DNA from 3 places in the Paenibacillus sp. GCM10012306 genome. Region 3 is predicted to be linked to each of the others. Evidence: riboswitches for the same ligand, from Rfam matches in the RefSeq annotation. Region 3 holds a riboswitch; each other region holds the start of a gene.
What was found. A riboswitch is a leader RNA that binds a small molecule or an ion and turns the genes downstream of it on or off. The one in region 3 is predicted to bind cyclic di-AMP.

Region 1: another riboswitch for cyclic di-AMP. It lies ahead of ACFORK_RS17995 (C40 family peptidase); the one in region 3 lies ahead of ACFORK_RS25825 (hypothetical protein).
Region 2: another riboswitch for cyclic di-AMP. It lies ahead of ACFORK_RS28640 (C40 family peptidase); the one in region 3 lies ahead of ACFORK_RS25825 (hypothetical protein).

What each region holds. Positions count from the first base shown of each region.
Region 1 covers NZ_JBHRYW010000008.1:77,594-87,572, forward strand. Annotated here, with positions in the region: gene ACFORK_RS17960 (divergent polysaccharide deacetylase family protein) at 1-497, shown strand, start outside; gene ACFORK_RS17965 (N-acetylmuramoyl-L-alanine amidase family protein) at 484-1,230, opposite strand; gene ACFORK_RS17970 (YqzE family protein) at 1,417-1,638, shown strand; gene ACFORK_RS17975 (hypothetical protein) at 1,756-2,778, opposite strand; gene ACFORK_RS17980 (YqhG family protein) at 2,917-3,981, opposite strand; gene ACFORK_RS17985 (DEAD/DEAH box helicase) at 3,978-5,723, opposite strand; gene ACFORK_RS17990 (hypothetical protein) at 5,924-6,556, shown strand; cyclic di-AMP (ydaO/yuaA leader) riboswitch at 7,043-7,179, shown strand; gene ACFORK_RS17995 (C40 family peptidase) at 7,184-7,660, shown strand; gene ACFORK_RS18000 (SDR family oxidoreductase) at 7,742-8,470, opposite strand; gene ACFORK_RS18005 (winged helix-turn-helix transcriptional regulator) at 8,664-9,035, shown strand; gene thiD (bifunctional hydroxymethylpyrimidine kinase/phosphomethylpyrimidine kinase) at 9,217-9,979, opposite strand, start outside.
Region 2 covers NZ_JBHRYW010000024.1:12,272-22,250, forward strand. Annotated here, with positions in the region: gene rluF (23S rRNA pseudouridine(2604) synthase RluF) at 1-12, shown strand, start outside; gene motB (flagellar motor protein MotB) at 104-919, opposite strand; gene motA (flagellar motor stator protein MotA) at 903-1,703, opposite strand; gene ACFORK_RS28620 (hypothetical protein) at 1,908-2,201, shown strand; gene ACFORK_RS28625 (4a-hydroxytetrahydrobiopterin dehydratase) at 2,423-2,710, shown strand; gene ACFORK_RS28630 (c-type cytochrome) at 2,830-3,186, opposite strand; gene ACFORK_RS28635 (GNAT family N-acetyltransferase) at 3,313-3,798, opposite strand; gene ACFORK_RS28640 (C40 family peptidase) at 3,999-4,493, opposite strand; cyclic di-AMP (ydaO/yuaA leader) riboswitch at 4,498-4,639, opposite strand; gene ACFORK_RS28645 (C40 family peptidase) at 5,020-5,502, opposite strand; cyclic di-AMP (ydaO/yuaA leader) riboswitch at 5,506-5,643, opposite strand; gene ACFORK_RS28650 (hypothetical protein) at 5,852-6,679, opposite strand; gene ACFORK_RS28655 (M1 family metallopeptidase) at 6,691-8,706, opposite strand; gene ACFORK_RS28660 (YwhD family protein) at 8,812-9,315, shown strand; gene ACFORK_RS28665 (AbrB/MazE/SpoVT family DNA-binding domain-containing protein) at 9,489-9,971, opposite strand.
Region 3 covers NZ_JBHRYW010000016.1:18,971-28,949, forward strand. Annotated here, with positions in the region: gene ACFORK_RS25800 (universal stress protein) at 46-2,385, opposite strand; gene kdpC (potassium-transporting ATPase subunit KdpC) at 2,464-3,048, opposite strand; gene kdpB (potassium-transporting ATPase subunit KdpB) at 3,083-5,116, opposite strand; gene kdpA (potassium-transporting ATPase subunit KdpA) at 5,176-6,852, opposite strand; gene kdpF (K(+)-transporting ATPase subunit F) at 6,911-6,988, opposite strand; gene ACFORK_RS25825 (hypothetical protein) at 7,114-7,533, opposite strand; cyclic di-AMP (ydaO/yuaA leader) riboswitch at 7,739-7,927, opposite strand; gene ACFORK_RS25830 (hypothetical protein) at 7,924-8,223, opposite strand; gene ACFORK_RS25835 (GerAB/ArcD/ProY family transporter) at 8,434-9,528, opposite strand; gene ACFORK_RS25840 (hypothetical protein) at 9,532-9,780, opposite strand; gene ACFORK_RS25845 (Ger(x)C family spore germination protein) at 9,783-9,979, opposite strand, start outside.

The sequences.
Region 1 (9,979 bases), on a different contig from region 3:
GTCCAGGTGCAGTGCTGGCAAAGATGAGCGACGCAGAAGTGCGTCAGAAGGTCGAAGCGGCACTGGATAATGTTCCTTATGCGATCGGCATCAACAATCATATGGGTTCGAAAGTGACGGGAGATCCCCGAATCATGGGCATTGTGCTGGCTGTCTGCAAGGAGCGTGGACTATTCTTCGTGGACAGCAAGACTAATTACCGTTCTGTGGTGGGAGAGGTGGCACAAGAGCTCGGCTTGCCCCGTGTTGAGAACCACATTTTCCTGGACGATGTTCATAATGTCAACCATGTGCGTAAGCAGATGCGTCTTGTACAGGAACGGGCCCTTAATCTGCGTTACTGTGTAACTATCGGGCACGTCGGTGTACAAGGCAAAAATACCGCAGCGGGGATTCGCAGCGGCATTGAAGACATGAAGAACACGGTCGACTTCATTGGAATTTCCGATCTTGTAAAAGAAGAATGGAAGTGGACTCCTCGGCCTACACTTCCATAAGATAAGCGGCAATGCCATTCGCTACAGCTTCGGCAATCTCCTGCTGGCCCGCAGGACTACACAATTTCGCCCGGTCCGTTGGACTGCTGATAAAGCCCGCCTCGACAATTACCGTTGTGGCGGTTATTTTATTAAGCAGATAAAAGGGCTTGCCGGGTCTTGGATCAGTCTGCGTGCCATACAGATGGTTCAGCTGGCTCTGGATCGCTTTGGCGAGGATGAAGCTGCGTCCTTCCTGACGATACAGCACTAACGGTCCATGCTTGGAAGGGGAAGAAGCCCAGTTGATATGAATGCTGACGACAACGTTGGCCGGGAGTGTCTCGGCCAGCTCTTTACGCTGGGCTAGATCGCGCAGATGACGGGAGGAACTGCGCAGCCAGCGGTTCTCATCACTGGGCGCATAGTCACCGTTGCGATTCAGAATCGCATCGAAGCCATCGCTGCGGAGCAGCAGGAACAGCTTGCGGGAGATATCCAGTGTGATATCCTTTTCCAGAATTTTGCCGTAGGATGTACCGCCGTCCACGCCCCCGTGCCCGGCATCGATCAGGATCATCCGCTGGCCATGGCCCAGCATGTGGTGCCGTTCATCATCATCCTGTTGCTCCTGCGTGGAATACACCGGTTCAGCTCCGATATAACCTGGGGTCAGTAGTAGCATTCCAGCTGCCCAGCAAAGACTGATCCGGCGTAGGAACCTGGAGGAGCCCGACCCGATGGTCAACTTCATCTAAATACGCCTCCTTACCTGAAATGGGAAAAAAATCTGGGAGTGGTTACACTGTTAGATTGTGCCGCTACAGGCAAACCTATACGACCCTCTTCCATGGGTTTAGATTTCACGGCGGCGGAGCACACTATAGCTATAATGGAGTGTCCATCAAATCAAGGACAAACAGTGCAGGAGGTGGTGAATATGGCTTCAGGCGGCGATGAGCTGGTGAAGTATATCACCGAGAAAATAGTTGTATTTATCGAGGACCCGCGCAGCAGCATCCGTTCCCACAAAGAAATGGTGAAAGAGCCTTGGTCTGAGAAGTGGTTCGGTATGATCCCTATGGGTTGGTCTGTTTGGCGGGGGAGCTGGCCACGAAAGGAAAAGAGTACCGTATCATCCCTAAACAGGCATGATGCTTAGGCCAATTCAGCGTAGCTTTGGACTCAGCCTATATCACAGCAAAGAACCTTCCCTATGCCAAGATGGCTGTTGGAAGGTTCTTTGACATATCCTAATGTTCGCTTTCTCATCGTGATTCTAATTGAATGATGCTGTACGATTTCCGGGTAATTTCTGAAGCGTTCCGTTCTGGAGCAATACGGACAACGGTAAGTAACGTTTGCCTCCTGCACCTGTAGCTGCGTATAGAGCCGTCTTGGCGTCCGCAGTTTTCTCTGCTGGCAGCCAGCTCTGATAGCCTGTAATCGTAAAAGGTGATCCGAACAGGTCATTCCGTCCAGGTGCCTGAAAGACAAGGCTTACACCAGGAGAGATTTCAGCAGTAAAACTATCGGCATCCGTAACGACCAGCTTGGGCGATGTCAGCCATAGCAGATCCGCATAAGGATCGTCTGTTCCTCCGGTCCGGTAAGCGGTGCGGGGGATGGTAGCCTTTTTACTGGTTACATCCTCTAAGCTGACTGTTCTATTCTTGAATGCGTTATCCACCTGACTCAGGGTCCAAGGCAGCACCTGTGGTGCAGCGGCGTCGATAAAGACAAGCTTACCGTCGATTTTCAGCTTCCATACTGGCAGAAGGGGGGCATACAACGCTGTAAGTTCCAGTGTACCTGAATAAGTAGAAGAAATAAGTCCTTGCTGCACCAATAACCGGTGCAGTTCGCTTAAGCTGTACGGGAGACCATAGGTTCCGGCTCCGTATTCACTCAGTACATAACCTCCATCCTCAGAGGCGGAGATAATCATATAACCGATTCGCTGCTTACCATTCATCACATTGACCAGCCAGCCGTGCGTTCCCGGTCCCAGTGGGTAATATTGGGGTTTTGCACTGGCCCATTCCTTGAAGGGCGCTTGCTCCGAGAGCTTTATAATGTTCGATTGGGCGAAGTCTTCCAGAGTGACAGGGGCGGAAGCCTCCTGAAACCGGAAGATGGGCGGTACTTCCTGCGAGACGGATTGCACAACGCTTACGCGGCTGCCGGTCGCAGCGAGCTGTGACGGGAAACCAAAGCTTGCTGCTGCCAGTCCCAGGCATAACAGCAGCAGAAGGGAAGCGGGGAGCCTGCGGTGGCGTTCCCGCTGAACGAATATTTTCATAGCACCGATCACCTTTCTTCTCCATAAGCATACTGATATTGTAAAGGACAAGCTGTAAAAAGAGTGTTACAAGCTGTCGCGAGCAGCTGCGGGAATTCCGTTGTTTTTTTGCCTGCTTTTAGCGAGCCGGGTCGCATTCTATGCCTTCCGCAGATGAAACAGTCCATAGGTCACCGCAGAAACTGCAATTTGCGGTTCATACTGCCACACGGTCTCCTGCCTGCGCCGGGCATATTGCTCCTCGATCTCTTTACGCTTCTCTTCATCCGGTTCCTTGAGCAACTCTTCGTAATAGACGTCGATGATGTCTAGCTCCAGCCGCAGCCGTTCACGGGCCGCTTCCGCCCAGCTGTAATCCAGCCCTGCAAGCCGGTTGGTAAGATTGGCTTCCAGTTGTTCCGCGCCTGCCGTCACCGACATTTCAAGCGGCTGAACATGGACATTTTCCGGCAGGCGCGGGGTCAGCTTGAGTGGTGCAAGCTTATTCGCAAATTCATAGGTAATGACACCCGACACCAAAGAGATAGCCATAAAATGCAGCTCCTCACGCTTCAAGTCGCAGGACATCTCCACTTTGTAGCAGACTCCGAGCCATGGCTCATAGGCCGCTGAGAACAGCGTTGTTCGCTGGCGATTGCCAGGGTCTTCGAACAGGTAGAGGCATTTGCCTTCCTCACGGGCAGCGTCCCAGATCTGGCGCAGCCGTTTGCTGCCATAAATAACATCCTCGCGCCTGATCAGGCCAGGGCCAATCCTGGGCAAGGCGGGCATAACGCCGAAATAGCGGGACAAAATGCTGTCCTGCGGATTGCCCGGAGGAGGGGGAGATCCTACAGAGCCTGCGGTAATGGTACCTCCAGGTTCTGTGGCTGCTTCTATTTCGGCAGGCTTAACGCTTCCACTGCTGATGCCTGTCCTCATCACTCCGGAGGTTCCTAATCCCGAACTCCGGGGTGCCGCAGGGGCTTCGGCTTGAGTGTCATATTGTTCAGGATTGAACACGAACGTGAATGACAGTGTCTCAGGTTCCACTCCTGTGCGTTCTACGAAGCCCCAATAATAGGGACGATCTGTGAGCATCTGGTCTGCACGCGGAGAGAGCTTGACCGTCACATGCAGGGGAGAGGTCTCAATAATGGAGCAATCCGTGGCCTCAAGATAATCCATAACCTGCTTGCGCACTTGCTGTGGGGAGAGGGTCATGACGTTGTCTCACTTTCCTTCTTGATGCTGGTGTTCAATTGAGTAAGCGACTCACCGATTTGGTTAAGACCACTGCGCAGCTGCTGCTCGTCTTGCGATTCCAGCATGAGCTTGTACAGACTCTTTTCCAGCGATTCCTTCTTCTCGAACTTTTCCAGAATGACATCGAGTCCGCCGATAACCATCTCGAACATATTAATCTTCTCATGCAGTAGATGCAGAATATGCTCTTCAATGGTGCCTTGGGTCGACAGGTTATAGATCACTACATCATTTTGTTGTCCCAGTCTGTGGACACGTCCGATCCGCTGCTCTACCCGCATGGGATTCCAGGGCAGATCGAAGTTGATCATATGGTGGCAAAATTGTAGGTTGATGCCCTCGCCACCGGCTTCTGTAGCGATCATGACCTGGGCGCGGCCACGGAACAGATCCATCATCCAGTCTTTTTTGCCACGGTTCATGCCCCCGGAATAGGTGACGCATTGCAGCCCGCCTTCGCGAAAATATTGCAGAAGATACTCCTGGGTGGCCCGGTATTCGGTGAACACAATGACCTTTTCGTTCATTTCGCGGATTAGAGACATCGTCTTCTCCGCCTTAGTATTGGCTTTTACCGTACGAAGCGTCTGGAGCAGTTCCATCATCCGGTCACGCTTCGGTGAGTCCTCAGGCAGTTTCTTGATCAGGTTCACCAAGGTGATAAAGACGGCATCCCGGCTGCTGCATACCTCCCGCTGCAGGGTGACAAGAGAGAGCATACTGCTGAGATTGCCGCCCGCCTCCTGATACTGGTCTTTGACAAAAGCGGTAACCCCGTCATAAAGTGACTTCTCTTCTTCCGACAATGTCAGTGGAATATTACGGACCTTGCGCTTCGTAAAATTGACCGGGCCTTCTCCACGGCGATTACGGATCATCAGCTTGGACAGCTCCCCGCGGAGCTGCTCTTCGTTCTTAGGCTGACGCTTATCAACAACAAAGTTGGTGGCAAAATCGCCTTGATTCCCCAGCTGGCCCGGCTTCAGCAAAGTAATGAGATTGAACAGTTCGCCGAGGTCGTTCTGCACGGGGGTGGCGGTAAGCAGGAGGCAGTATTTTTTACGTAGCTGCTGTACGAACTGGTAATTGGTTGACTTCTTATTCTTGAGCTTGTGGGCCTCGTCAATAATCAGCATGTCGTACTCGTTGTTCATCAGCACTTCTTTATGCGGATCACGTTTGGCGGTATCCAGGGAAGCGACAACTATGTCGTTACCCCAGGAATAGGATTTCTTCTGGGCAATGGCAGAAATGCCGAATTTGGCGTTCAACTCCCGAACCCATTGCAGCACTAAGGAGGCCGGAACGAGGATCAATACCTTGGATACAAGTCCACGTACGAGATACTCTTTGAGGATCAGCCCAGCCTCGATCGTCTTGCCAAGTCCAACCTCATCGGCGAGAATGGCCCGGCCCGACATTTGGAATAGCACCTTATGTGCAGTGTCGATTTGGTGGGGAAGTGGGGAGAGTCCGGACAGATGCTTCATACATTGCAATTCGTCGAAGCTACTGACCAGAGTCGCTTTTTCGCCCTGCACGGCCAGCTGTGACAATCGCCAGTCGCCCCAGGGACCGCCTTTATCGAGCTTTGACTCCAAATCCTGCATCCAGTTGCGGTTAAAAGAAAGAGGAACAGGCAGCACTGGCGCAGGCTGACCCGCTCCGGCGGGCAGAGAATTACGGAATAATTGCGTCATACGGCATTCTCCTCTCGCAGTGATTCATATTGAATGTGTAAGAGTAGTATGCGCGGAAAAGAGAGGATTCATAACCCGGGTGTACTATTCTGAAAATATTAATACCCAAAAATAACCTTTATTGTGTATAATTAAAAATCCTGGAGGGATAGATGGACTCAAAGAGTAGTTTTCAAATAATTGTTAGTTGGAGGTCTTTAATGAGCCACATAAGAGGAATTATTTTGGAGGGTTACTCACACGCAGGAAAAACATCTGTTCTAAAAGCTCTAAAGTTACTTCAAGCACAAGAAGAATCAGCAGAGCGCAGTATCATTGTCTTGAGCGAACAGTATTCCCAAGTATTAAACAATGTTCATGGAGAATTTAAACGCTTAAGCCGTGATGAACATCTTCATATATTGAAAGAACGGGTTAGTATGCTACGACAATTAAATGAGTGGTCAACATATTTGGGTCCAGATGCATCTCGGGCGTCTAGAGGTATATTTTTTATATTGGAAAGATTCCATCTGAATCACAGAGTGGCCTTCCCCTCCGACTCCTTATATGAAATTGAATCACTTGAAAATGAACTGCTCCACCTTGGTGCTACATGTGTATTATTAACGGTTTCTTCTGGCAACGTAGAACAAAGAATGCAAAGTCGAACACCTCATGAATGGACAAGCAAATCAAGAGAACAAATCAGAAAGTCGGCCGATGAATTTATACAAACACAATCAGAACTACGTAAACAATCTAGTTTATCAATCCTGCCAACGATAGAGATAAATACTGACAATAAGGATTGGATTGCATATGCAAACAAAGTAATGGATTTATTGAACTAACTAATAATCTATATCCGTCGACTGCGGATACACAAAAAAAGGTTGGGTCAGAATAATCTTCTGCCCAACCTTTTTCTATCTAAATGAAGACAAGCTGTTGTCTAACTATAGGGGGAAATTCTCTAATAAACGAAAAAAGCCCCAATCCAAGCTATCGAAAAGAAGATGGATGAGATAGATTATGAACAAATGAAATTCTATTAATTAATGAGTCAGAGATATTCCATCGCCCAATTCCGACATCTATACTGCGTTATCTGCAGTGATTACAAGAATGTTACCTTTTGTTACAATTGTATTACGATCTACCCCCGAGGGATTAATAGAGAAGAAATGATCGAAAATCAGCTGAAAAACAACTGAAAAAAGCCAGTATAATCTATGAATATGTAGAAAGAATGTAGAAGCAAATAAAGTTATGAATCTAGCAAATAGCATTGACAGGAGGTGTGCATCTATACTACTATACAAATAGTTACAAAATATTAATTAATGTTGCCGAATTTCAATCGTTGAAAACGGGGGAACCACATCTGGGTGAATTATTCCTGAACGCAAGGGAATATAGGGAAACCTTTAACCGAACCCTCAGCTAACTCCGTAGGCATTTGAAGGGAGAATAACGTTCTGAAGAAGTTTATTGTTTCTGTAATTGGAGCCGCTATTCTATTCACTGCAGCACCAGCCGCATTTGCCAGTAACGTTAATGCTAAGATCGACAATGAAGTAAACCAACTCATTGGTACTCCTTATGTATGGGGAGGCACAACAGTTGCGGGTTTTGATTGCACCGGATTTATTTTATACATATTCAATAAGTTCAATGCTGGAGATCTTCCACGCACCTCGCAGTCCCAAGCCAAAGCTGGTACAGCTGTCGCTAAAGAAGATCTTCGTGTCGGAGATTTGGTATTTTTCAATACTCTTGGTAACGGGATCTCTCATGCAGGCATTTATATCGGTGATGGCGAGTTCGCCCATTCTTCCAGCAGCAAGGGCGTTCGAATCAGCAAATTGTCGGAATCGTATTATGCTGAACGTTATGTTACCGCACGTCGTGTCGTGAGTGAGACAAGCTATCAGGCCATGACTGCCCAGAAATAATCCATTAAATACATAGAAGGTGTCCCGAATTAGTTAGTTTTCTGGCTAATCGGGACACCTTTTATTTTAGAGTATAGAAGATTAGCGTAAAATATAGCCGCCGTCCGGGAACAGGGTGCTGCCGGTGGTGTATCCGTTCGTCAGCAGATAGACGACAGTATGTGCGGCTTCTGCGGCTGTGCCGATACGGCCGAGCAGATTGATTTTGGCATAGGCGTTGTAGGATTCATCCCGAACAGCCTGTTCGGCACCTTCCCAGTTAAATTCTGTGTGGATCGTTCCTGGGGAAATAACATTGACACGAATTGGGGCGAGCTCTACCGCTAGTGCCTTGCCCAGACTCTCGATGGCTCCATTGCAGGCAGCGTAAGATGCTCCATCTGTGAGTGGTCTTTGCCCAAAGGCGCCGGACATTAGGACCACCGATCCACTAGGGTTCATGTGAGGGGCACCGTATTTTACAGCATTGTATTGTGGCCAGAATTTGGCGTCGAAGCAGCTGCGGGCAACTTCCGCGCTTGCCGTGATCGGCCCTCTGACATAGCTGGCACCAGGCGTGAACAGATGATCGAATGGACCCACTTGCTCGAAAAAGGATTTGAGCTGTTCCTCATCTTTATTGTCCAGCGTATATATTTCCACGGAGTCAGCGCCCAGTCGTTCCTTTGCTAGTTCCAGTTTGTCCAAGGACCGACCTGCCAGAACGACGGAAGCGCCTTGTTCCACCGCTTGTTTGGCTGTAGCGAATCCAATTCCGGAACTTCCTCCTATAATAACGACCCGCTGATTTTGTAGAGTAAGAGTTGACATGATAGGTTGTTCTCCTTTATTCGTATGATGGTTTCCATTCTATTATTGGGTAAAATAACAGCGCTGCCCAGTACGCACTTTATTCGTACCCGGTACGAAAATTCGTACTAATGGATGTTTTGCCATTCTCCAGGCAAGAGACGTGCAATTAAGGAGTGTCCCAGGTATGATGGAGAGAACAGGAGAGGTGATAATGATGAAACGAAATTCGCAGGAGCCTAGACTGACAGGTGTGCTGGCAACCTTGGATGTCATCGGGGGTAAATGGAAGCCGCTGATCCTGTTCATGCTGCTGGTGGACGGAACGAAGCGGTTCGGGGAGCTGCGGCGGAGAATTCCAGACGTGTCCCAGGGCACGCTCACAAAGCAGCTACGGGAGCTGGAGGAGGACGGGCTCATTGACCGGATCTTTTATCAAGAGATGCCTCCACGCGTAGAATACAGCCTGTCTGAGCATGGCAGGACGATTGCTGTGGTGCTGGACAGCATGTGCGGCTGGGGCAGAAGCCATCTGAGCTTCGTGAATGAACGGGAAGATGCCGGAAAGACTGTCAAGGAGAGCTGAGAAGACGGCAGTTTGGGGAAAATAACCTGTAGAGCGCACCTAGCTTGATAGGGTGTAAATACATCTCGTTAACAAGTTGAAAGCTGCTGAACAGCTTACTATAGCCGTATAAAAAGAGCAGAACCGAGATTCTCGGCTCTGCTCTTTTGTATGTCAAGACTGTTCGCCAGACTGGCGAGACCTAGTGTTCCAGACGGTAGCCGCCGTGGAAGACCGGTCCTACGTACTGGTTGAACGCGAAGCCGTTGCGGATGGCCGCAGAGACGAAGTCTTTCGCCTTGGCCACCGCATCGTCCACGGTTAGGCCGTTCGCGAGTCCACCGGTAATCGCAGCTGCAAAGGTGCAGCCTGCGCCGTGGTTGTGTGCCGGTTCGATTTTATCCGCTTCAAAGACGGTGTAGTCTGTACCGTTGAAGAAGACGTCGATCGCTTTGGAGCCATCCAGCGCCTTGCCGCCTTTGACTACAACGTTGCGGGCACCCAGTTCGTGGATCAAACGTGCAGCTTCTTTCATATCTTCAATGGTGGTGAGCTTGCCGAGACCGGACAATACACCTGCTTCAAACAGGTTAGGTGTAACCACGGTGGCCAGAGGCAACAGCAAATCGCGGATCGCTTGCGCGCTCTCCGGATTCAGTACCTCGTCTTCTCCTTTGCATACCATAACAGGATCAATGACAACATTGGTCTGGAGATTCTCACGGATTGCCTGTTCGGCTACCTTGACAATTTCTACACTCCCCAGCATGCCGGTCTTCATGGCATTAACTGGACCGCCGGCGAAAATGGTTTTAAGCTGTTCGGCAACGATAGCCGCATCCACCGGATAGACATTATGGTGCCAGCCATTGTCTGGGTCCATCGTCACAATAGTGGTGAGAGCGCTGAAGCCGTATGTTCCGTATTCCTCAAAAGTTTTCAGGTCAGCCTGAATGCCCGCGCCC
Region 2 (9,979 bases), on a different contig from region 3:
GAACTGCTGTAGGCTCATCAGCTCCGTATAAAAGGGTAATAAATAGAGCGGCTCCTAAGGTTAGACCTTTAGGAGCCGCTCTATGCTTGTCCACGACGGATAATTAATTATCGGATGGTGGAATCCCTGTGAATTTCTTGAACTCTTGATACTTTCGGATGATGGAGACTTCAACCCGGCGGTTCTTCGCACGTCCTGCAGCAGTAGAGTTATCCGCGATAGGATGGTATTCTCCGTAACCGATCGGACTGAATTTCTTCGGATCGAGATTAGGGTTAAGCAACAGAATCTTCATAAAGTGCAAGGCCCGATCCACACTGAGATCCCAGTTGGAGGAATAGCTGGTGTTGGAAATCGGGATATTGTCCGTGTGTCCCTGAACAACTACATCGTAGTCGGGGAATTGCTGCAGCATCGTTGAGATGGACTTGGCCAGCTGCCTCGATTCATCCTTGACTACGGCCTGTCCGGAAGCGAACAGGGCATTGTCACTGATGGTAATCATCAGCTGGGACTGGTTCAGCTTGGTGCTGAGCAGATCGGTCAGTCCATTGTTCTTGATATATTGATCGAACTGCTTCTTGAGCTTCTCGAGGTCTTCCTGTTCCTTCTGGCGCAGCTTGGCCATTTCTGCTTCTCCCGTGTTCTTGGAGACGACATTGTTCATCTTCTCGCTCTTTCCCTGGTCCAGATTACTCTCGGAAGGTGTTGCTGCCCGTTCTGTCAGCACGCCGGTTCCGCCGTTCAGAACGGAACTAAAGGCTTGGGCCATTTCTTCGAACTTTCTGGCATCGGTAGCGCTCATGGCATACATAACGAGGAACAAGGCGACAAGCAGGGTCATGAGGTCAGAATACGGCAGCAGCCAAGATTCGTCGGCATGCTCCTCATGTTCCTCGTGTCTAGTCTTTTTGCTCACTCGAACCTTCCTCCTTATCCAGCAGCTTGGCGCGTTCCGTAGGCGTCAGGAAGACTGCCAGTTTTTGATTTATCGCAATCGTGGAGACCCCGGATTGAATGGACAGTAGACCTTCTACCATCATTAGGCGGACATCCATCTCTTGCTTGGAGAGCCGCTTGAGCTTGTTGGCAATCGGGTGCCACAGCACGTATCCTGTGAAAATACCCAATACGGTAGCGATAAATGCTCCGCCGATAGCGTGGGCGAGCTTTTCCATCTCAGTCATGTCCGCAAGTGCAGCGATAAGTCCGATTACGGCTCCGAGTACCCCCAGCGTAGGCGCGTACATACCAGCCTGGGAGAAGATCAGTGCACCGGCTTTATGACGATCTTCAGTAGCACGGATATCCTCCATAAGTACATCGCGAACGAATTCCTGATCGTTACCATCGATAATCATCCGCATGCCGTTCCGGAGGAAACCATCCTCTATTTCATCAACCTTGGACTCCAGAGCCAGCAGGCCTTCACGGCGTGTGATGGATGCCCAGTCCATAAATGTAGTAATTAGTTCCGCTTTGCTGACCAGTTTCTTTTTAACAAAGATCATTTTAAACAAGCTTGGTACCTTTTTGATTTCTGAAAATGGAAAAGCCATAAAGATTGAAGCGGCGGTACCCAATAAAATAATTAAGTAAGCAGCGGGAGTGGCCAAACTCTGGATGGGAGCGCCCTTCAGCACCATCCCGAAAAGAACAGAGACCAGACCAAAGACTAGACCGATTATTGTTGAGATTTCCATTATGCACCTCGTCCATGAGATTTAAGAAGTGATCCGACGTAGCCGCGTTAATCATCCTTGAAGCGCGGCGGGGCATCTTAACCCAAACGGAATAACTTATATTCTTATTTATCGACATCATTCCCTTTTTTGTGAAGTCATTTTTTCGGCTATAATGGAGAAGGTAAGTTATTATTCATCAGTGAAGAAAACGGAGTGATACACATGGGCGTTAAACATGGCAGAGATTATGCAGAAATCCTGAACGATTTGACCGAAGCAGTCGGGCGTATTACCGACGGATTTTTATTTTTTGAAATGGACCCGGAGGAATGGCAGGAGCTGCCACAGGAGTCGAAGCTTGAGGTATGGGAAGCGCTTGCTGAGGATCTGTTCTATGCACTTGGCAATGAACCGGTCATTGAGGTGGGAAGCGGGGTTGTGATCTACGACAAGGATACACACCGGATCAACGTTTTGCTCGGCGAAGAGGACTTGGCTTCTGTTGTCCTCGTTTAATAGGAATCTAGCAGAGCGGAATTTGCCGCAGTCTGCCGCCCGTGGTAAAATTGACGGAGCGAAGTACTATTTACCGGGATTGAAGAATACAATTAAACCGAAAATTGTCTTTATCCTGGCACATCCCTTGGACCTCAGAAGCTAAGGGATGTTTTATTTAAACAAGCAAAGAGACAAGGCGATCGGAACTTTGCTACTAATTAAGTAAGGGAGGTAACAATGTGCTGCTTACAGAGGAAGAATTGATCGAGCAGATCGGCAAGCTGGAAGGCTGGAAGCTGGTGAAAAACACGATTACGCGCAAATATATGTTCAGCGATTATATGAAGGGCATAGCCTTTGTCGATGCGGTGGCTGCCATTGCTGAGGCTTTTGACCACCATCCACATATTACAATTGATTATAAAGCGGTCACGCTTCGCCTGACGACACATGATGAGGGCGGAATTACGCCACTGGACATTCGTGGTGCACAGGAGTTTAACGAGGCCTTTGAGAAGGCGCGCTAGCCTGTCGTGTAGTCTTTTGAGATAACATTGTATAAGAAGGCTCATAAATGCGAAAAAAGCCCGTGCAGCAGGATGTAAATCCCGGCACGGGCGTATTTGTGTAGTCTCTCAAGGGAGTTTTACTTCTTCTCAGCCAGCCATGTGGCCACGTTCGCAATCTCCTCCGGCGCCAGCTTTTCCTTGAAGGAAGGCATTTGGCCCCGTCCTTTGGTCACTATACTGTAAATCCCGGCAGCGTCATGCTGGCCACCTTCATTCTTCAAGCTGGGTCCTACCCCGCCTTGAAGCTGATCGCCATGGCAGGTGATACAATTGGCTTTCACAGTCGCTTCTGCCTTGGCGGCATCAAGCTGAATTTCAGGCATAGTAGGTTTGTTCTGTTCCGCGACCTCTTCTTTACCTGGAAGTGTGAACATTAGAACTACCGCAAAGGCACAGGCGGCAAAAAACAATCCGCTCATGATCCATTTTTGCATCCCCAATCGTCCCTTCTATGTAAGCTGCTTCCTACATTATAGCGGAAGGTGAAGCGTTATCATAGCATTTGTGGCAAAAAAATGAACGACTAAGCGATACTTGCCTAAAGTTCCTGTAACAGAGCATCATTTCTCATAGACCATACAATAAAATGGTTTACTTCCAGTAGGTGTCATTCGTTCATAAGTGTCTGTAATGGTAAAGCCGCTTTTTTGATAAGTACGAATGGCTCGCTGATTCCAGGTCAGCACCTCCAGATCAACCTCCCGCTCAGGATAGCGCCGAACTGCAGCCTGGACAATGGCCCGGACAAAGTATTGGCCCATTCCGTGACCACAGAGCTCTGGACGCATACCGACCCCCAGGCGTACCACACCTTCCATTGGGAACAGCTGTGCGAAGCCACAGAGATCGCCCTCATCGTTAAGTACAGACACATATTGCTGGCTTCGCAGCTGTGGATCGCCAAACTCAATACCAAGCTCCTCCATCTGCTTCCAAGGCATCCAGCCATATATATTGTAAGGAGGCTCATAGCTCCAGTGGCAGATGTCTTCGGCATGACTGGTCTCCATCGGTACCACATGGAATGTAACAGGTGAATGAATCATAGGGTCGTGAGACCTCCTTTCCATAGGGCAATGCTCTATAATTTAATTATATACAAAAGTCATAAGATCAGGCGCAGGAAGTCAGGAATTTGTTGTTTGATGAATTTCAGAAGGGGTAATGAAGAGTAACAGAGATGACAAAAAAGCCCTTCTCCAGATTTCAGTGAAATCGGGAAAAGGACTTACGTATGACTTATAAATTATTGTACATCGTCAAAATCTTGAGAGTCCGTGGCAAGCGCCTGATAAGCATCTGTGCTCATAATGCGTTTGGCACCCACATAACGACTAACATAATAGCTCTCACTCAGTGAGCTGATTGTTACACCGCGAGAGGATGAAGCATGGGCAAATTTGCCTTCGCCGACATAAACGCCAACGTGGGAAATGCCTTTACCACTAGTATTGAAGAATACCAGGTCGCCTGCTCTCAGTTCGTCACGGGACACCGTGGAGCCCATCTGATATTGGGAACCGGATTGGTGTGGCAGGTCAATGCCGATCTTGTTGAAGACATACATTGTAAAACCGGAGCAATCAAATCCGCTTGTAGATGTGCCACCAGATACGTACTTGGTACCAATAGCCTTGTCAATCACCTTATCCATCTTGGAATCGGCGAAAGCGCTTCCTGCTCCAACAGCTGTAAGCATCATAGAAAAGCCTAGTACTGCCGCTGCCAATTTCTTCTTCAAAAGTGTAAACCCCTTCCAATGCCTACGAGGTTAGCTTAAGGGTTCGGTTGAAGGTCCCCTATGACCCCTCTCTGAACAGGAGGTCAATTCACCCAAAGTGGTTCCCCCGTTTCCCTAATAGTTAGGGAACTCGGCATATACTGTTGATTAGAATTAGACTGCTATATGAATACATGACAAAACCTTATAAAAAGGTGACTCAATAATTACAAAAATGTTACTAAAAACTCACTGCGCTAATTGTAACAAACACAGCGTCGCTTGGCAATCATTTATAGCATATTTGTGCGCAAAAAATGTGATTTTAAGAGCGGATTCTCCCTAGTAACGCTAAAAATAGAGAACAAAACAAAATTTCCATAATTTATTGAGTTTTTTGGCGTAAAGATGATTCATCTGCTCTCTAAAGGTGTATACGTATACTATAAAATAGGAAAAACCCGGAAATCGATGATGATAACCATCAAGACTCCGGGCATAGCATAGATATGAAGTTAAATGGAATGTTCGTAGTACAGAGGTTAGTTTAGTCGTAGGCAACCGATTTATAAGCAGTTGTGCTCATGACTCGTTTGGCACCGATGTAGCGATCAGCCCAGTATTTCTGACTCAGTGAGCTAATAATGACACCGTGTGAAGACGATGATTGAGCAAATTTACCATTGCCGACGAAGATGCCTACATGAGATACACCGTTGCCAAGTGTGTTGAAGAATACGAGGTCTCCGGGCCGCATTTGACTGCGAGAGACGGAGGTACCTGCGTTATATTGCGATTGGGATGTGCGCGGCAACGAAATGCCGATGCTTTTGTATACATATGTAGTGAATCCAGAACAATCAAATCCGGCTGTGCTTGTCCCTCCAGTTTTATAGGAGGTTCCGAGGGTTTTTGTGATGACCGTGTCCATTTTGGAATCTGCTGAAGCACTGTTGGTTCCGATTCCGATGGCGAGGGCCAGGCCCAGTGTGGCTGTAACAATGATTTTCTTAAAATTCTGTCTGTTCAAAAGATGTACTCCTTCCAAGGCCTGCGAGGTTAGCTTAAGGGTTCGGTAGAAGGTCCCCTATGATCCCTCTCTTACGAGATCAATTCACCCAAAATATGGTTCCCCCACTTCCCGGTGCAAGGAATTCGGCGTTTTATGCACCCAAAGTGACGTATCGACATGATATAAACGAAGTTATTAAGAAATGCCTGCAAAAGATTACAAAGTTGTTACTAGTAGTACAGAAGCCATTGTATCAAACCCGTAACCATTTTGCAAATCGCGCTGCTGAGGATGACCAAAAAGAGTCGCCGCTCCTGTTTAACCAGGAACAGTGACTCTTCTAAATATGCCCTAAGGGGCGGAATTATTATGGAAATGCTTTACTTCTCCATAGGTCATATTGGGCCGCAATGCCCCACAATTTGAACAGTGTAGACGGGAGTGGAAGGAGTTGGCGGATTAGGAGTGCAGGTAGGCCTGGGAAGTAAATAATCCCTAAGACGTAGATCACCAAGAGCAGCAGACTGCCTGCTCCCAGCACGAGCGATACCCCAATTGCGGTGAGGAAGCACCGCAGGGCGATCAGCAGGGAGGAGAACATACCGGTCCCGGCCGTATAGCCGAATTGCATGTACAAGAGCAGCAAGCGGATAACGTATACGTAGGCGAACCAAGCCAGAACATAGGGAATGCCGTTCAGTAGCACCTTATAATCCATTAAAGACGAGAGCAGCAGTGTATATATCTTGGGTGCGAACCAGTAGACAGGCAGGAGGGAGAGTAACCACTCTACCAGGCTGAAGATCAGCACAGACAGACCATGCTTTTTCATGCCGGGAAAAAAGAACAGGCCGCGTTCTCCTGAGCGCTCCTGATGCAACTCATGCAGTAGACCCGCCCGGATCAACGGGGAAATGAGCAGTCGCAGCACGGTCAACCCCAATAACAGCCACAACCAGCGCTGTATAGCAGGGTCGGAGGTAAGGCTATGCTGGCCCTCGATGTAGAATAGCAGTCGGCCCATTCCGCTGCCTCCCGCGTTGTGGTCGGGGTAGCGCAGGAGGACTGATACTACGGCCTCCCGTACGAAACCATATATAAAATAGCCCCAGAGTAGCCGGTAGATGAATAGCAGGATCAGAATATAAGTTTGCTCCTTCATACTTTGCCAGCCGCGAATAATTGATGTTTTCAAGCCCATTCACCTCACCAGACCAGAGTTCCAAGCACAGTTTCAAGCAGTTTCGACAATGTTAGCGTCCAGCGGGAGAGGGTATCCGGCTTGATCTCCGCCAGCCTGAAATTGTTGATATGTTTGTTCTCCAGCAGCAGGGTGTGCTGGGGATCGATCTCTGCCGACAGTAGCGGGGAGCTGGAGAATAACTGGAACGATGTATTCTTTTTGCTCCCATTCCAGACTCGCTCCACGGTGTGGCCATCAGAGAAGGTAAATCTAATGGGGACATTAGCGTAGTGACTGCCCCTGTTGCTTACCTTTACGATGGATTCGTAGCCTTGGCCGGTGCCAGTATTTTCTTTGGTGTGCATCTGGATGTCGTCTATCGAGAAGTCAGGGGCTCCACCGTCGTAGATGTAAAGATCGAAATAGCTTTGCCATGATTTCTTGGTCACGTTCTCTACAACCTTTTGAAAGTCACGGGTAGAGGGATGACGGAACCGGTACTTATTCGCATAGGTGGACAGGATGGTATCCATAGTTTTAGTACCGACCTGCCGTTCGATGTCTTTCAGTACCAATTTGCCGCGGATGTACACATTTTGTGTGTAAGAGTCTGCTCCGCTGTATCTCCAGGTTTCCAGTGTGAGGGCCTCCGGAGAGGTTACCAGGCTGGCCTGAATGGGCAGATTGGCCATTACACCATACTCTTGCTCCATAAGGCGGTCTTCAGCATAGGAGGTGAAGCTCTCGTCCAGCCAGGCTTCCTCAAACTCGTTGCTGGCCATCATGCCATAGAAATATTGATGACCTATCTCGTGAACGACTGTTCGTTCCAATGAGGTGTCTGGAGAGGCCTCGGAAGCGCCGAAGGCCGTAATCAGTGTCGGATATTCCATTCCCCCAGCCCCGTTGGCGCCCTTGGGCGGAACTACTATTGAAAGAGTGGAATAAGGATATGGCCCGTACCATTTACTGAAGGCGCTTAGAGCAGCCTTAGCAGCTTGGAAATAACGCTCCTTAAGATCTTTATGCAGTGGATCCAGATATAGCTTGATTCGCACGCCGGGAACCTCTGGTGTGGAGAAGGCCTCTTCGGCAACCACAAAATCAGGGGAGGCAGCCCAGGCAAAATCATGAACGTCGTCAGCGTAGAATTGGTAAATTTTCTGATTCTGCTTCAATTTAGCGGTCTTCACCGGGAATCCGGTGGCAGCGACGGTATATTCGGGAGGCACAGTTATCGTCACATTGTATATGCCAAAATCACTGTAGAATTCCGATGTCCCGTGGTATTGGTGCAGATTCCAGCCTTCCTGGCCCACTCCGCGGGTTCCGGCGGGCTCATAGGCACTAATCTTGGGAAACCATTGCCCGGCCATAACGAAGTCCCCTGAGATCCCCATCCGGGCGAATACTTTGGGCAGCTTGACCTCAAATTGCAGTCGGAGGGTCACACTTTCCCCTCCGTTCACAGGTTCAGGCAGATGTACTTTCATCAATGTGCGATCATTAATATTACCGTCATCGGGCTGAACATACTGCACTCTTTGGATGAGAGATGTACCCTCTGTGGTTCGTAGATCCGTTAGGGTCATGCTGCCGAATCCGTTATCGGGCATCTTGTCGCCTCGCAGCTCACCACCGGATTCTTTCATAAAAGTCGTATTGCGGGATTCAAAGGCATTGGGGTAGAGATGAAAATACAGATCGCTCACCGGCTTGCGGCCGGGATGGTTCCAGGTTACTGTCTCCGCGCCTTTTAATGTGCCTGTCGCCGGATCAAGCTTCACGTCGATATGGTACTCGGCGACTCTTTGGCTCAGCGGCTCTGACACAGGAACGGGTGCGGGTGCGTTCTCCGGGAATGTCTGCTGTGCGGTGCCATTGCCGGGCGAGGCTGCCAGGGACTTGGCCGCTTTTTGGGCAGACATGTCTGCCAAGGCAGGGCTTGCACCCGGGTAGCCCCACAAGCTCCCGCCCAGCAGCGTTAGGGCGGCCAGGGCCAGAATGCTGATTTTGGTTCGAAATGTCGGTGGCTTCATACTGTGATTCCCTCCCGTTGACAAGCATCTACGGGATGTATATGTTTGCAATCGCCGGATTATTAGCTAAAATTAAATTATTCGTAAGAGGAAGGACGTGCATCTGTGGATAACACGAAACCGGAAGGCAAGAAACAGATTGCCTTGAATATTGTCAACGCGAAGAGTAAACATAAAGGGTTTGGTGCGGGTTCAATTGATCTGAACAATGTGTCTCCCGTCATTATTGATAACGGCGAAGCAATCATTGATATCGGGGCTATGCACGCCAAGAGCAAGGTGGAGAAGGGCATTAAGTTCTCCATGAACCGTGAGGATGTCCCGAACGGCAGACAGGTATGGGTAGTATGGGTGGCTGTAGATCGGACACCTGAGGGTCAGCACTATGCCGGAATTACAGCTTGTGAGATGTGGATTGATACCGAAGCCCGCCGCGGGTGGAAGATTTTAGCGGATCATGTGAACAAACTCGATTCTGCGCTAAAACGGAAAGTTATCGTGGAAGGGCTTGGCGATTCGGAAAAGACGGCGCTGAAATCACTGCTTATTTCGCATAATGAAGAGTGGTGGGAAGCTTCGAGGGAAGAGTTAAAGGTGGCACTGTCGTAATAACCTTCAGAGTGTTGCTGGATCGATCCTCTACCAAGCGGACATCGCAGCAAAAGGCTGCATCTCCTGTACTATCGGGGATGCAGCCTTTTTAGTATTACATAAATGTTAATAGAGAGAAGTGCAGCGAATCAGGCACATCTAATGACGTGGATTCCTTTCGATACAGCCGATCAGCCGATCTTGGATTGCCGCGGAGTATTAAGCTTGCGCTTGAGTTGGCTCACCCGCGCTTGGCTGATCCCCAAAATCTCGGCAAGCTCCTTCTGATTGGCGAATGGATGCTCTTCGATGGCCCGCTCCAGTCGCTGTGTCATCTCTTCCGTCTTCTTCCGTTTCACACTGCTGCCAGGATCGACGGTAGCCTGAGGAAGGAGCGGAGAAGGTTCTGGCTCCTGCGGAAGACGCTCCGGGTCACCGAGTTCTTTCAGGCAACTGTTGCAGATGAATTGATCTTTATAATAGCTCACTTGGTCCAAACTTCTGCAAAAGGTGCATTCTGTGGAGGTGTACTTTCTAAGTACAATAACATCCTCATTCATAATAAAAAATTCGATAGGATCCCCAATGTCGATATTGCGTGTCATGCGGATTTCCACGGGGACCACAATTCTCCCCAGACTGTCCAAATTCCGAATCATACCCGTATCTTTCATACCATGTC
Region 3 (9,979 bases):
AAAGGGGATCTCGCAAGCCGTCATCAGGCTGTGGAGATCCCCTTTCTATTTTACCGGACGAGAAGCTTCGGGCCTGTAATCGGCCGCAACCAGCACATCGACATGCCGGGCGGAACGCAGGATTTGTTTGGTCACATCGCCCCGCAGCCAGCGGCGAAGCCAGGAACGTTGGGACTGCCCGATAATGATCTGAGTGCTCTGAAGGGCTTGCGACCTCTCTAGCAGCAGCGCGGCCACGCGGCCCGGAGCCGTACTAGGTATAATTTTGAAAATACCCCCGAGACTTTCTGTCAATTCCTTGAGTTTACGGATGCGCTCCTCCTGAGCTGCGCTCACTTGCTTGAATTCCTGGACATACGTAACGTACCAGCAAGCCTTAAGTCTGTAAGCAATTCGGAAGCCGCGGCGGATGAGCCGCTCGGCCTGATGCCCGAGCGTGATGCAGACATAGATCGCTTCCTTGCGCCGCCAGGGCCCTCGCAGTGATCCGTCGCGCTCCCAGGCTTCCAGACGCTCATCTACATCGTCAGCAATCTCCCGCAGGGCCAGCTCCCGGAGTGCAATCAGGTTGCCGATTTTGAAGAAATTCCCCAGCGCCTGATCCACCTTGGCCATGTCATAAATTTTGCCCTCCTTCATCCGCTCTTGCAGTGCCTCGGGTGTTACATCAATCAGTTCAACCTCACTGGCCTGCTGCAAGATGCTGTCCGGCACGGTCTCCCTTACTCTGACACCGGTGATCTGCTCAATCGCATCATTCAAGCTTTCTAGATGCTGCACATTCACGGTCGAAATTACCGAAATCCCTGCATCCAGCAATTCTATTACGTCCATATACCGCTTTTTGTGCTTGCTTCCCGGTACGTTGGTATGCGCAAGTTCATCCACCAGTACCACCTCAGGGTTGCGGCGAATGATCGCTTCCGTATCCATTTCTTCCAACACCGTTCCCCGGTAATCCATTTGCAGGCGGGGAACGGTATCAAGATCGGCTACCTGTGCCAGCGTTTCCTTACGACCATGGGTTTCTAGTAGCCCAATGACGGCATCGATCCCTCTTTTCAGGAGGTCATTGCCCTCGCGCAGCATCTTGTAGGTCTTCCCAACCCCGGGAGCAGCGCCAATGTAGACCTTGAAGGTGCCCCGCCGAAAATCCTCTATTTTCTCCATCACTTCCTGATTGCTCAGTCTATGGTAAGCGTTCGTCTCCTGATCACTATCGCGGCTCTGCCGGGTTGGAAGCACCCGTTCTCCCTCTACTTCCGCACGATCTGCTACGAAGAATACATCCACATTACGAATCTGCTTCAACAGCGTGCCCGCGATCGACCCTTTCCAAAAGTCCTGCCACGCTGTCTGTTTGGAGTGACCCATAACGATTCGGGTGACCTTATGATCCGTCGCGTACTGCACCAGCAGAAGAGGGATTTCCCTCCTGGACCGGAAGGGGATCTCCTTTATCGAGGCACCGATTTTTTCTGCCAGCTTCCATAATGAGGTCTTAAAGGTAGCAGCATTAGAGGGCATCGTAAGTCCCTGCTTCCAGAACGACACTACTTCAAGCTCTGCGTTCAGTCGCTTGGCAATCTGCTGTCCACGGCGAATATGAATAGAGCCATTCCAGTAATACTGCGCGGAGACCAGCACTTTCTCAGCAATGCGGACCCTGCCCTGAAGTCCCTGCTCCTTCTGGTGCTTCTCCAGGGAGTCATTCACATCTTCGGCTACAAGGCGGAGCGCCAACTCACGCAGCTTGCCCAGGTTACCTTTATTGAACAGATGAGTGTTGGCTTCTCCGCCGACATGACCCTCGGACAAGCGCTGAAGAATCTTCTCTGGGGTCACATCCACCAGGACCAGCTCATCGGCCAAGGCAAGCACATTTACTGGAACAGAATGCTCCACCTTCATCCCCGTCCATTGCCGGGCCAGTTCCGCCGCTCCTTCCACTTCGTAGACATTCACTGTGGTAATGACACTGATGCCATGGCTCAGCAAATACTGGATGTCCTCAAGCCGACCTACCCGCTCGGCTCCCTCACGGTTCAGATGTGCTGCGCCATCCGTGAGCACAACCTCCGGATTGCGCTGCAAGATGGCTTCCATATCGAGATCCTTCTTCTCTATCCCCTTCTTGTGCCAGTGAATGCTGGGGATCCGCTCCAGATCACGGAGCTGATCCAGCGTTTCCGGGCTTTGGTGGGTGGAAACCGCACAGGTCACCACATCAATCCCCTGTGCTCTCAGCATCTGCCCCTCGCGCAGCATCTGGTACGTCTTGCCCGACCCGCTTGCCGGGCCGATGTAAATCTTCAGACGGCCGCGGTGCAATTCATATAAGGACAGCAGCAGTTCCTCTGGTGTTTTTCGCCGGTATGTTCCCATGCAGACCCTCTCCCTTGCATGGCTCATGCATCCCTGCCCGTTCACAGACGCCCCGTGCAGGGATGCTGACCTCTGACTTTATTCTATGGCTTCATCGCTTTTCTGCACATCCAGATTCAGTTCCAGTACATTCACACGCTCTTCGCCGAACAAGCCCAAATCGCGCCCTTGGGTATGCGCTGCTACAAGCCGCTCCAGCTCTGCAGCCGGAATTCCCGTCAGCTTGCTGATTCGTGGAATCTGCACAGCCGCCGCAGCCAGGGAGATATGGGGGTCAAGCCCTGATCCCGAGTTGGTCACTAGATCCACGGGCAGCTTATTCAAGGCAACATCGGGGTTGTCTTTCTGCCACTGCGCGATAAAATCCTTCGTACGCTTTAGCATATCTGGATTGGAAGGTCCATAGTTGTTAGAGCCAGAAGCCTCGGCTTTATACTCGATGCTAGATACCCGGCTGTGGAACAGACGCGGATCTGTAAAGTTCTGACCAATCAGTTTCGAGCCAACAACGTCACCAGCTTCATTTTTAAGTAGACTGCCATTAGCTTGGGAAGGCATGAGCACCTGGGCAATAGCTGTCGTAGCTAGTGGATAGACCACACCGCACAGAACAATGAAAACCAGAGCAAGCCGCACAACGATAAAAACATTAGCGTTTTTCATAACATCCTCATCCTCTTCCTGATATAATCAGCTGCTAGATCCACACACTTACAATCATATCAATCAGCTTAATGCCTACGAACGGTACAACCACGCCGCCAAAGCCATAGATAAAAAGGTTGCGGCCGAGTAGTCTGGACGAGCTCATCGGCTTGTAGGACACGCCCCGCATAGCGAGAGGAATCAACAGCGGAATGATGATCGCATTGAAAATCAGCGCAGAGATGATGGCCGAGCTTGGCGAGCCAAGTCCCATGACATTAAGAACCCCCATCTCCGGAATCGCCAGGGTGAACATGGCCGGAATAATAGCAAAATACTTGGCGATGTCGTTCGCGATACTAAATGTCGTCAACGCACCGCGCGTCATTAGCAACTGCTTCCCGATTGCGACCACCTCAATAATCTTCGAAGGATCTGAGTCCAGATCGACCATATTGGCCGCTTCCTTGGCGGCTGTAGTACCACTATTCATCGCCAGCCCAACATCTGCTTGAGCCAGTGCGGGTGCATCATTCGTACCGTCACCGGTCATAGCCACCAATTTACCTTGTGACTGTTCACGGCGAATGACTTCAATTTTATCCTCTGGGGTGCTTTCGGCAATGAAATCATCGACTCCCGCTTCGCGAGCAATGGTAGCAGCAGTCAGCGGATTATCACCGGTACACATAATCGTCTTGATTCCCATCTGCCGCAGCTCTTCGAACCGCTCCTTCATACCGGGCTTGACGGTATCCTTCAGATAGATGAGTCCATAGATGCGGTTGTCTACGGCAACTGCAAGCGGAGTACCTCCCAACCGGGCAATGTCATCAGAACGGCTATCCAGGTCACCCGGAATCTGTCCACCCTTTGACAATACCCATTTTTTCACGGAATCAACGGCTCCCTTACGCACACTGCGTCCGTCACGAAGGTCGATGCCACTCATCCGGGTCTCGGCCTTGAATTCCACAAATTCGCCGCCGTCTCCAAGACTGCTGTCATAGCTGCGTTCCAGCTTCTTGGCAAGTTCAATGACGGACCGCCCTTCAGGCGTCTCGTCCTTCAGAGAGCTTATCGCCGCCCAGGCCGTTAGATCGACTTCCGTCTCTTGGCCCACCGGCACAAATTCACTCGCCATCCGGTTCCCGAAGGTAATGGTTCCGGTCTTATCCAGGATCATCGTATTGATGTCTCCGGCAGCTTCCACCGCTTTCCCGGACATAGCGAGCACGTTGAACTGGGTGACCCGGTCCATACCCGCTATGCCGATCGCCGAGAGCAGTCCGCCGATTGTTGTCGGGATCAGGCAGACCAGCAGGGCAATCATGACCGGAATATCAAGCTCAATGTTCAAGTATCCCGCTATCGGCCGCAGGGTAACGACGACAATCAGAAAGATAATCGTCAGACTGATCAAGAGTGTGTTCAGCGCAATTTCGTTCGGCGTCTTCTGACGTTTGGCCCCTTCCACCAAGGAGATCATCCGGTCCAGAAACGATTCCCCCGGATCACTTGTAATCCGCACCTTAATCTCATCGCTCACGACACGTGTACCGCCGGTAACAGAACCAAAATCGCCGCCCGCTTCTTTGATGACAGGTGCTGACTCACCGGTAATGGCCGATTCATCTACTGAAGCCAGTCCCTCAATGACCTCACCGTCACCCGGGATAAGTTCCCCTTGGCTGACGACCACGATATCGCCTTTGCGCAGCTCAGAGGAAGAAACCGTCTTGGTCGCTGTTCCCACCAGTTTATTGGCCGTAATATCCTGTTTGGTCTTCTTCAGTGAATCTGCCTGGGCCTTTCCGCGGCCTTCAGCGAGGGCTTCTGCGAAGTTGGCGAACAGAACGGTAAACAGCAAAATGCAGAATACCGTAATGTTGAAGCCCATCGACTGCTCAGCATGAAAGTATCCGGGTACCAGCACCATAAACAGAACGATGATGGTACCGATCTCGACGACGAACATGACTGGATTCTTCATCAGCGTCACCGGGTTCAATTTCACAAAACTATCTTTTACAGCGCTGAGGAGTATCGGTCCGGTCAGCAGCTTTTTTCTTTTGGCAGTACTCATCTTGTTCTCCCTCTCTTTCAAAGCTTTGCCTAGCAAAGCTAGCTATGGACAGCCACTGCTTACCGCAAGGTCAAGTACTCAGCAATCGGGCCAAGCACAATGACTGGTAAAAAGGTCAACGCACCGATGATCAGAACCGTACCAATCAGGATGCCGGTGAACAAGCCATTATCTGTCCGGAAGGTTCCGGTCGTCTCTGGTACAGTGTTCTTGCGCAGCAGGGACCCGGCAACCGCCAGCATAGCGATCACAGAGACGTATCGGCCCAGCAGCATAACGATCCCGGTCGTTATATTCCAGAAGGAGGTATTGTCCACCAGTCCCTCAAATCCAGATCCATTATTCGCGGCCGAAGAGACATATTCATATAACACCTGGGTCAGGCCATGAAAGCCCGGATTGGTAATTGAGCCTTTGCCCAGCTCGGTCAGGAAGGCCCCCGCGGTCGGTACCAGGATTATGAGCGGGTGAATCAGGATCGCGATAGCGATTAGCTTCATCTCCCTGGCTTCGATCTTCCTTCCGAGGAATTCCGGAGTTCTGCCGACCATAAGTCCACTCAGGAAAACACCCATAATCGCATACATCAGCATATTAATCAGCCCGACACCCTTGCCGCCAAACACATTATTCAGCATCATGAGCGCCAGCGGTGTAATTCCGCCGAGCGGTGTCAGCGTGTCATGCATATTGTTAACACTGCCTGTGGTCGCCGCGGTTGTCACCGTAGTGAACAGGGAGGATTGCGGTATACCAAAACGAACCTCCTTGCCTTCCATACTGCCCTGCGAGGAATCGATACCGAAGGCGTTAATCGCCGGATTCCCACGGGTCTCAGCATAATAGTTCAGTCCCAGCAGCAGCACGAAGAGCGTCATCATCGCGGTAAAAATCACCCAGCCCTGACGTTTGTTTTTGGCAAACAAGCCATACGTATATGGCAGAGCCGCAGGCAGCATCCACATCGAGAGAATTTCCAGCACGTTCGTAAGCGGACTTGGATTCTCGAAAGGATGAGAGGAGTTGGCCCCGAAGAAGCCACCACCGTTCGTCCCAAGATGTTTGATCGATTCCAGCGAAGCCACAGGCCCTATCGCAATATGCTGCACCTGGCCCTCAAGTGTAGTGACCTCAAGCGTCGGCTTCAGCGTCTGCGGCACATGCAGGCCGACCAGAATCAGCGATACCAGCAATGCGAGAGGCAGAAAGATCCGCACATGTGCTTTTACAAAGTCTTCAAAAAAGTTCCCCACCAACTCCCGCCCCGTGATCCCTCTGACAAAAGCGATCGCCACAGAGAAGCCGCTGGCAGCAGAGGTGAACATCATCATCGTAATCACAGCCATTTGCGAGAAATACGACAGGCCGGTCTCTCCGCTGTAATGCTGCAGATTCGTGTTCGTCATAAAGCTGATGACCGTATTGAACGTAAGCGTCTGCTCCATATCTGCGATTCCATTCGGGTTAAGCGGCAGTCCCTGCTGCACCCGCAAAATGATATAACTGAAGGCTACCAGCACGATATTTGTTAAAATAAAGCTGAGCGCATATTTCTTCCAGGACATTCCTTCGCGCTTCTTCAGCCCAATGAGGCGATAGATGCCATTCTCTGTACGACCAAACCATTTATCCGTACGGTTAGGCTCACCTGAAAATACATGATATACATAGGTGCCCACTGGCTTCACCAGAAGCAGCAGGATTACGATCACAACGACCATTTGCAGAATGCCCATGAATGTCCCTCCTTAGCAAGGCTTCTATTTCTGTTCTTATTTCTCGCGTTAGATATAGCTAAAATTTCTCCGGGTTAATCAGCGCATAGACCAGATAGATGAACAGCAGCAAGGTCACAGCAATAATCACAATCACCGCTCATTCCCCCCTGCATCCTCGACTACACCTGAACACCATTGTACAAATCCATAGAACAAGCCGTACGTAACGGCCAGTGCGGCGATCATATACAGATCCAGCATCGTTTCCAGCCCCTTTTGTTATCCCTGATCACAGGAAGTTTGGTCCACTAAAAAAACGGCATCCCCGCTGTGGGAATAGATGACATAACTTGCGCCCAGTCTTGTATAGACCAATCTGGGGTTCAAGGAAGTGGTAATTACAAAGATGGGCTGTGTTGTCCAGGCCCGGCACATTTGGATGTAACGACAACACAGCGGGAAACTGCTCTCGAACAAATACACCTTGCCTACAGGAAAGGATGGACGAAACCACGTTTTCTGATGGCGAGTATCTACTAAAACAGTGTTCTCAACTCCCAATTCCTCTAAACGGGTCTTTTCCTCTTGATTGTTCGTTAGTCCAGCTACCTGAATGCCTCTGAATTTCAATATCTTGATAAAATGCTCGCCAGCCTTTGTAGGTGCGCATACCAGCACATATTCCATCTGATCCGCCATATCTCTTATCCCCTCCTGCTCTTGCACAACAACAAGGAGGCAACGAAAATCTCCGAAAGGAACGTGACCTATCGTCATTTTCGGGCACAGCCGTGTGTGGCTGTGTCACGTCACCAGACGCTGCCTTACAAGCGTTTTGCTTATAAAAGCACAGCAAAAAACCACAAAGGATCTCCTCTGTGGCTCGCTAACGGTCACATTGCACTCATCCTCTCTCCATACGCTTACGAGGTTAGCTGACGGATTCGGGCGGTGAGAGTCGCCCTACCCATACAGATGCATGACTAGCTGCATCCATACAGGATTCACCCCATAACCGGCTTCCGACTCTCACATCGGCTGCCGATTGTTGGTTCCCCCGCTTTCCTTGACGGAAATTAAGCGGATCAACTATTCGGTTGTGGTTGAAACAGATGTAATCATACTCTCATGCAGGAATTCTTGTAAAACGCCAAGGATGCCAAAATAATGCATAAAGAAAACCCTTTTCATATTGGGTAGCGTTTTCTTAATGTTCAATCTCTCTATTTCTCCTATTTTCACGTTTTTGTCACGATTATCGAATTTTTTATATATTTCGGGGTTGTTTTTCCCAAAAGCGCGGAACTCCAAGATTTTGACACGTCTTCCGCTCAAATACGAAAAGAGGGGCTTGAGGAAGATAAATGCCTCATAACGGCTAATAAACATGCTTTTAGTCCACTTTCTTTCCCTTGGTTGCCGGAATTCCGTGGATAGACGGTACTATGAAATAATTTCTCTTTTTACAAAAGGAAGTCGTGCGGCGTATGATTCGGATTACGATTACACATGTATCCGGGAACGACAACAGGTTCAGAACTGGAACGCCCAGCGCCTATTATTCCATTCTGTAAACCGTGAATAGAAATACAGCCCAGCTTACTGTTGGAACATCTCCTTACTTCTGAATTTGTACACCATATAAAGCATCAGCGGAAGGACTAGCGCACAGGTGAAATCCCAGAAGATATAATAGTCGACAATATAATCGAAATATACGGTATTGGTCGTGATCGCAAACGCCAAACCAAAGACGAGCATGCCGCCAGGAATCGACAACGGACGATAATCACGCAACTTGAAGAGCTGAGCGGTCCCGAGCAGGAAAGCATAGAAGTCCAGAATAGTCTTGAAAAATGTCGATAAAATCCAATTGATAGCCAGTATGGCCTCCACTCGCTGTAGAAAATTCCCCACGTTGATTTTTTGTGCGGCAGCATAGGTAGTATAGAGATAGCTGGAGGCCAGATTCGGTCCAATCACCAGCAGGGCCAGCAGAATAATAGAGCAGATAGCCATCCCTCCAAGGAAAACCCCGATCAAATAATCTCTTTCCGTAGTCTTGCTGGTAACTACATAGGGAAGAAACATCAGCACAGCATTCAGTTCACAGAACGTGAAGGTACTGCTGTATAATGAACCATGTGTAATGGCCCGAAGTCCCTCACCCATTATAGGTTGGAGTCTGGATAATTCGGCCTGGGGAAGCAGCAGAAAGAACAGGGCCAGAAACAAAAAGATATACAGTGGGAAAAAAGTCTCTCCCGACCGGGCAATAGCTTCCAGTCCACTCTTGGTCCCCCACACCAACGTAATGATCATCATGAAGTGAATCGCATTGATGGGCGTCTCCGTAAAAATCTGCGTAGTGAGAAAATCACCGGCTTCCCGAAGCAGCATCGCGGTAGTGACCAAATAGTAGTACAGGTAAAATAAAGAAATCAACCCCCCAATCCATCTCCCCAAGAGGCGCCGGTTGTATTGAATAATCGTCAGCTTGGGAAACAGGCGGCTGAACCGGTACAGAAACCAGGCAATCGGCCATCCGATCAAGAGGCCTATTCCTCCGGAGATCCATCCATCTTGTTTAGCCGCGGATATCGTGAGTGAGGGCAGAATCAACAACATATCGCCAATAATAAAGTAGATGACCAGCACAGCAAGTTGTCTGGAGCTGATTCTCCCATTTTCCATGCCTCAATCATCCTTTACCTGTAGAATGTACTCCATCCATCGATACAAAGGTTTGTAGATCAGCTCAGGAACCCGCATCGGACTAGGTGTCTGGATTCCTTTTAAAGCCACAATACTGACGATTGCCCCGGCAACCAGCATGACTATGAAAATTAATGTTTCACGCGCCCAGCCTTTCTTAATCAAGGGAGGGAGCTCGAAAGCAGCGATGGCAAGGGAACAAAAACCGACGACAATGGTCGTAAGAGTCATGTCTATTTCTCCTTCATCCGGCGCTCAATCGAATTAGCAATCATGCCAGTGTTACGAATATGAGCATCCACCTTGTACACCACTTTTAGATGGGGGAATTCATCATCCCACTGTGACTCTAACTTCTTCCACAGCTTGGGGTAGGCATTATAAATCACCTGTCCAAAACCGAAAACATCGACTTTATAACGGCGCTGGA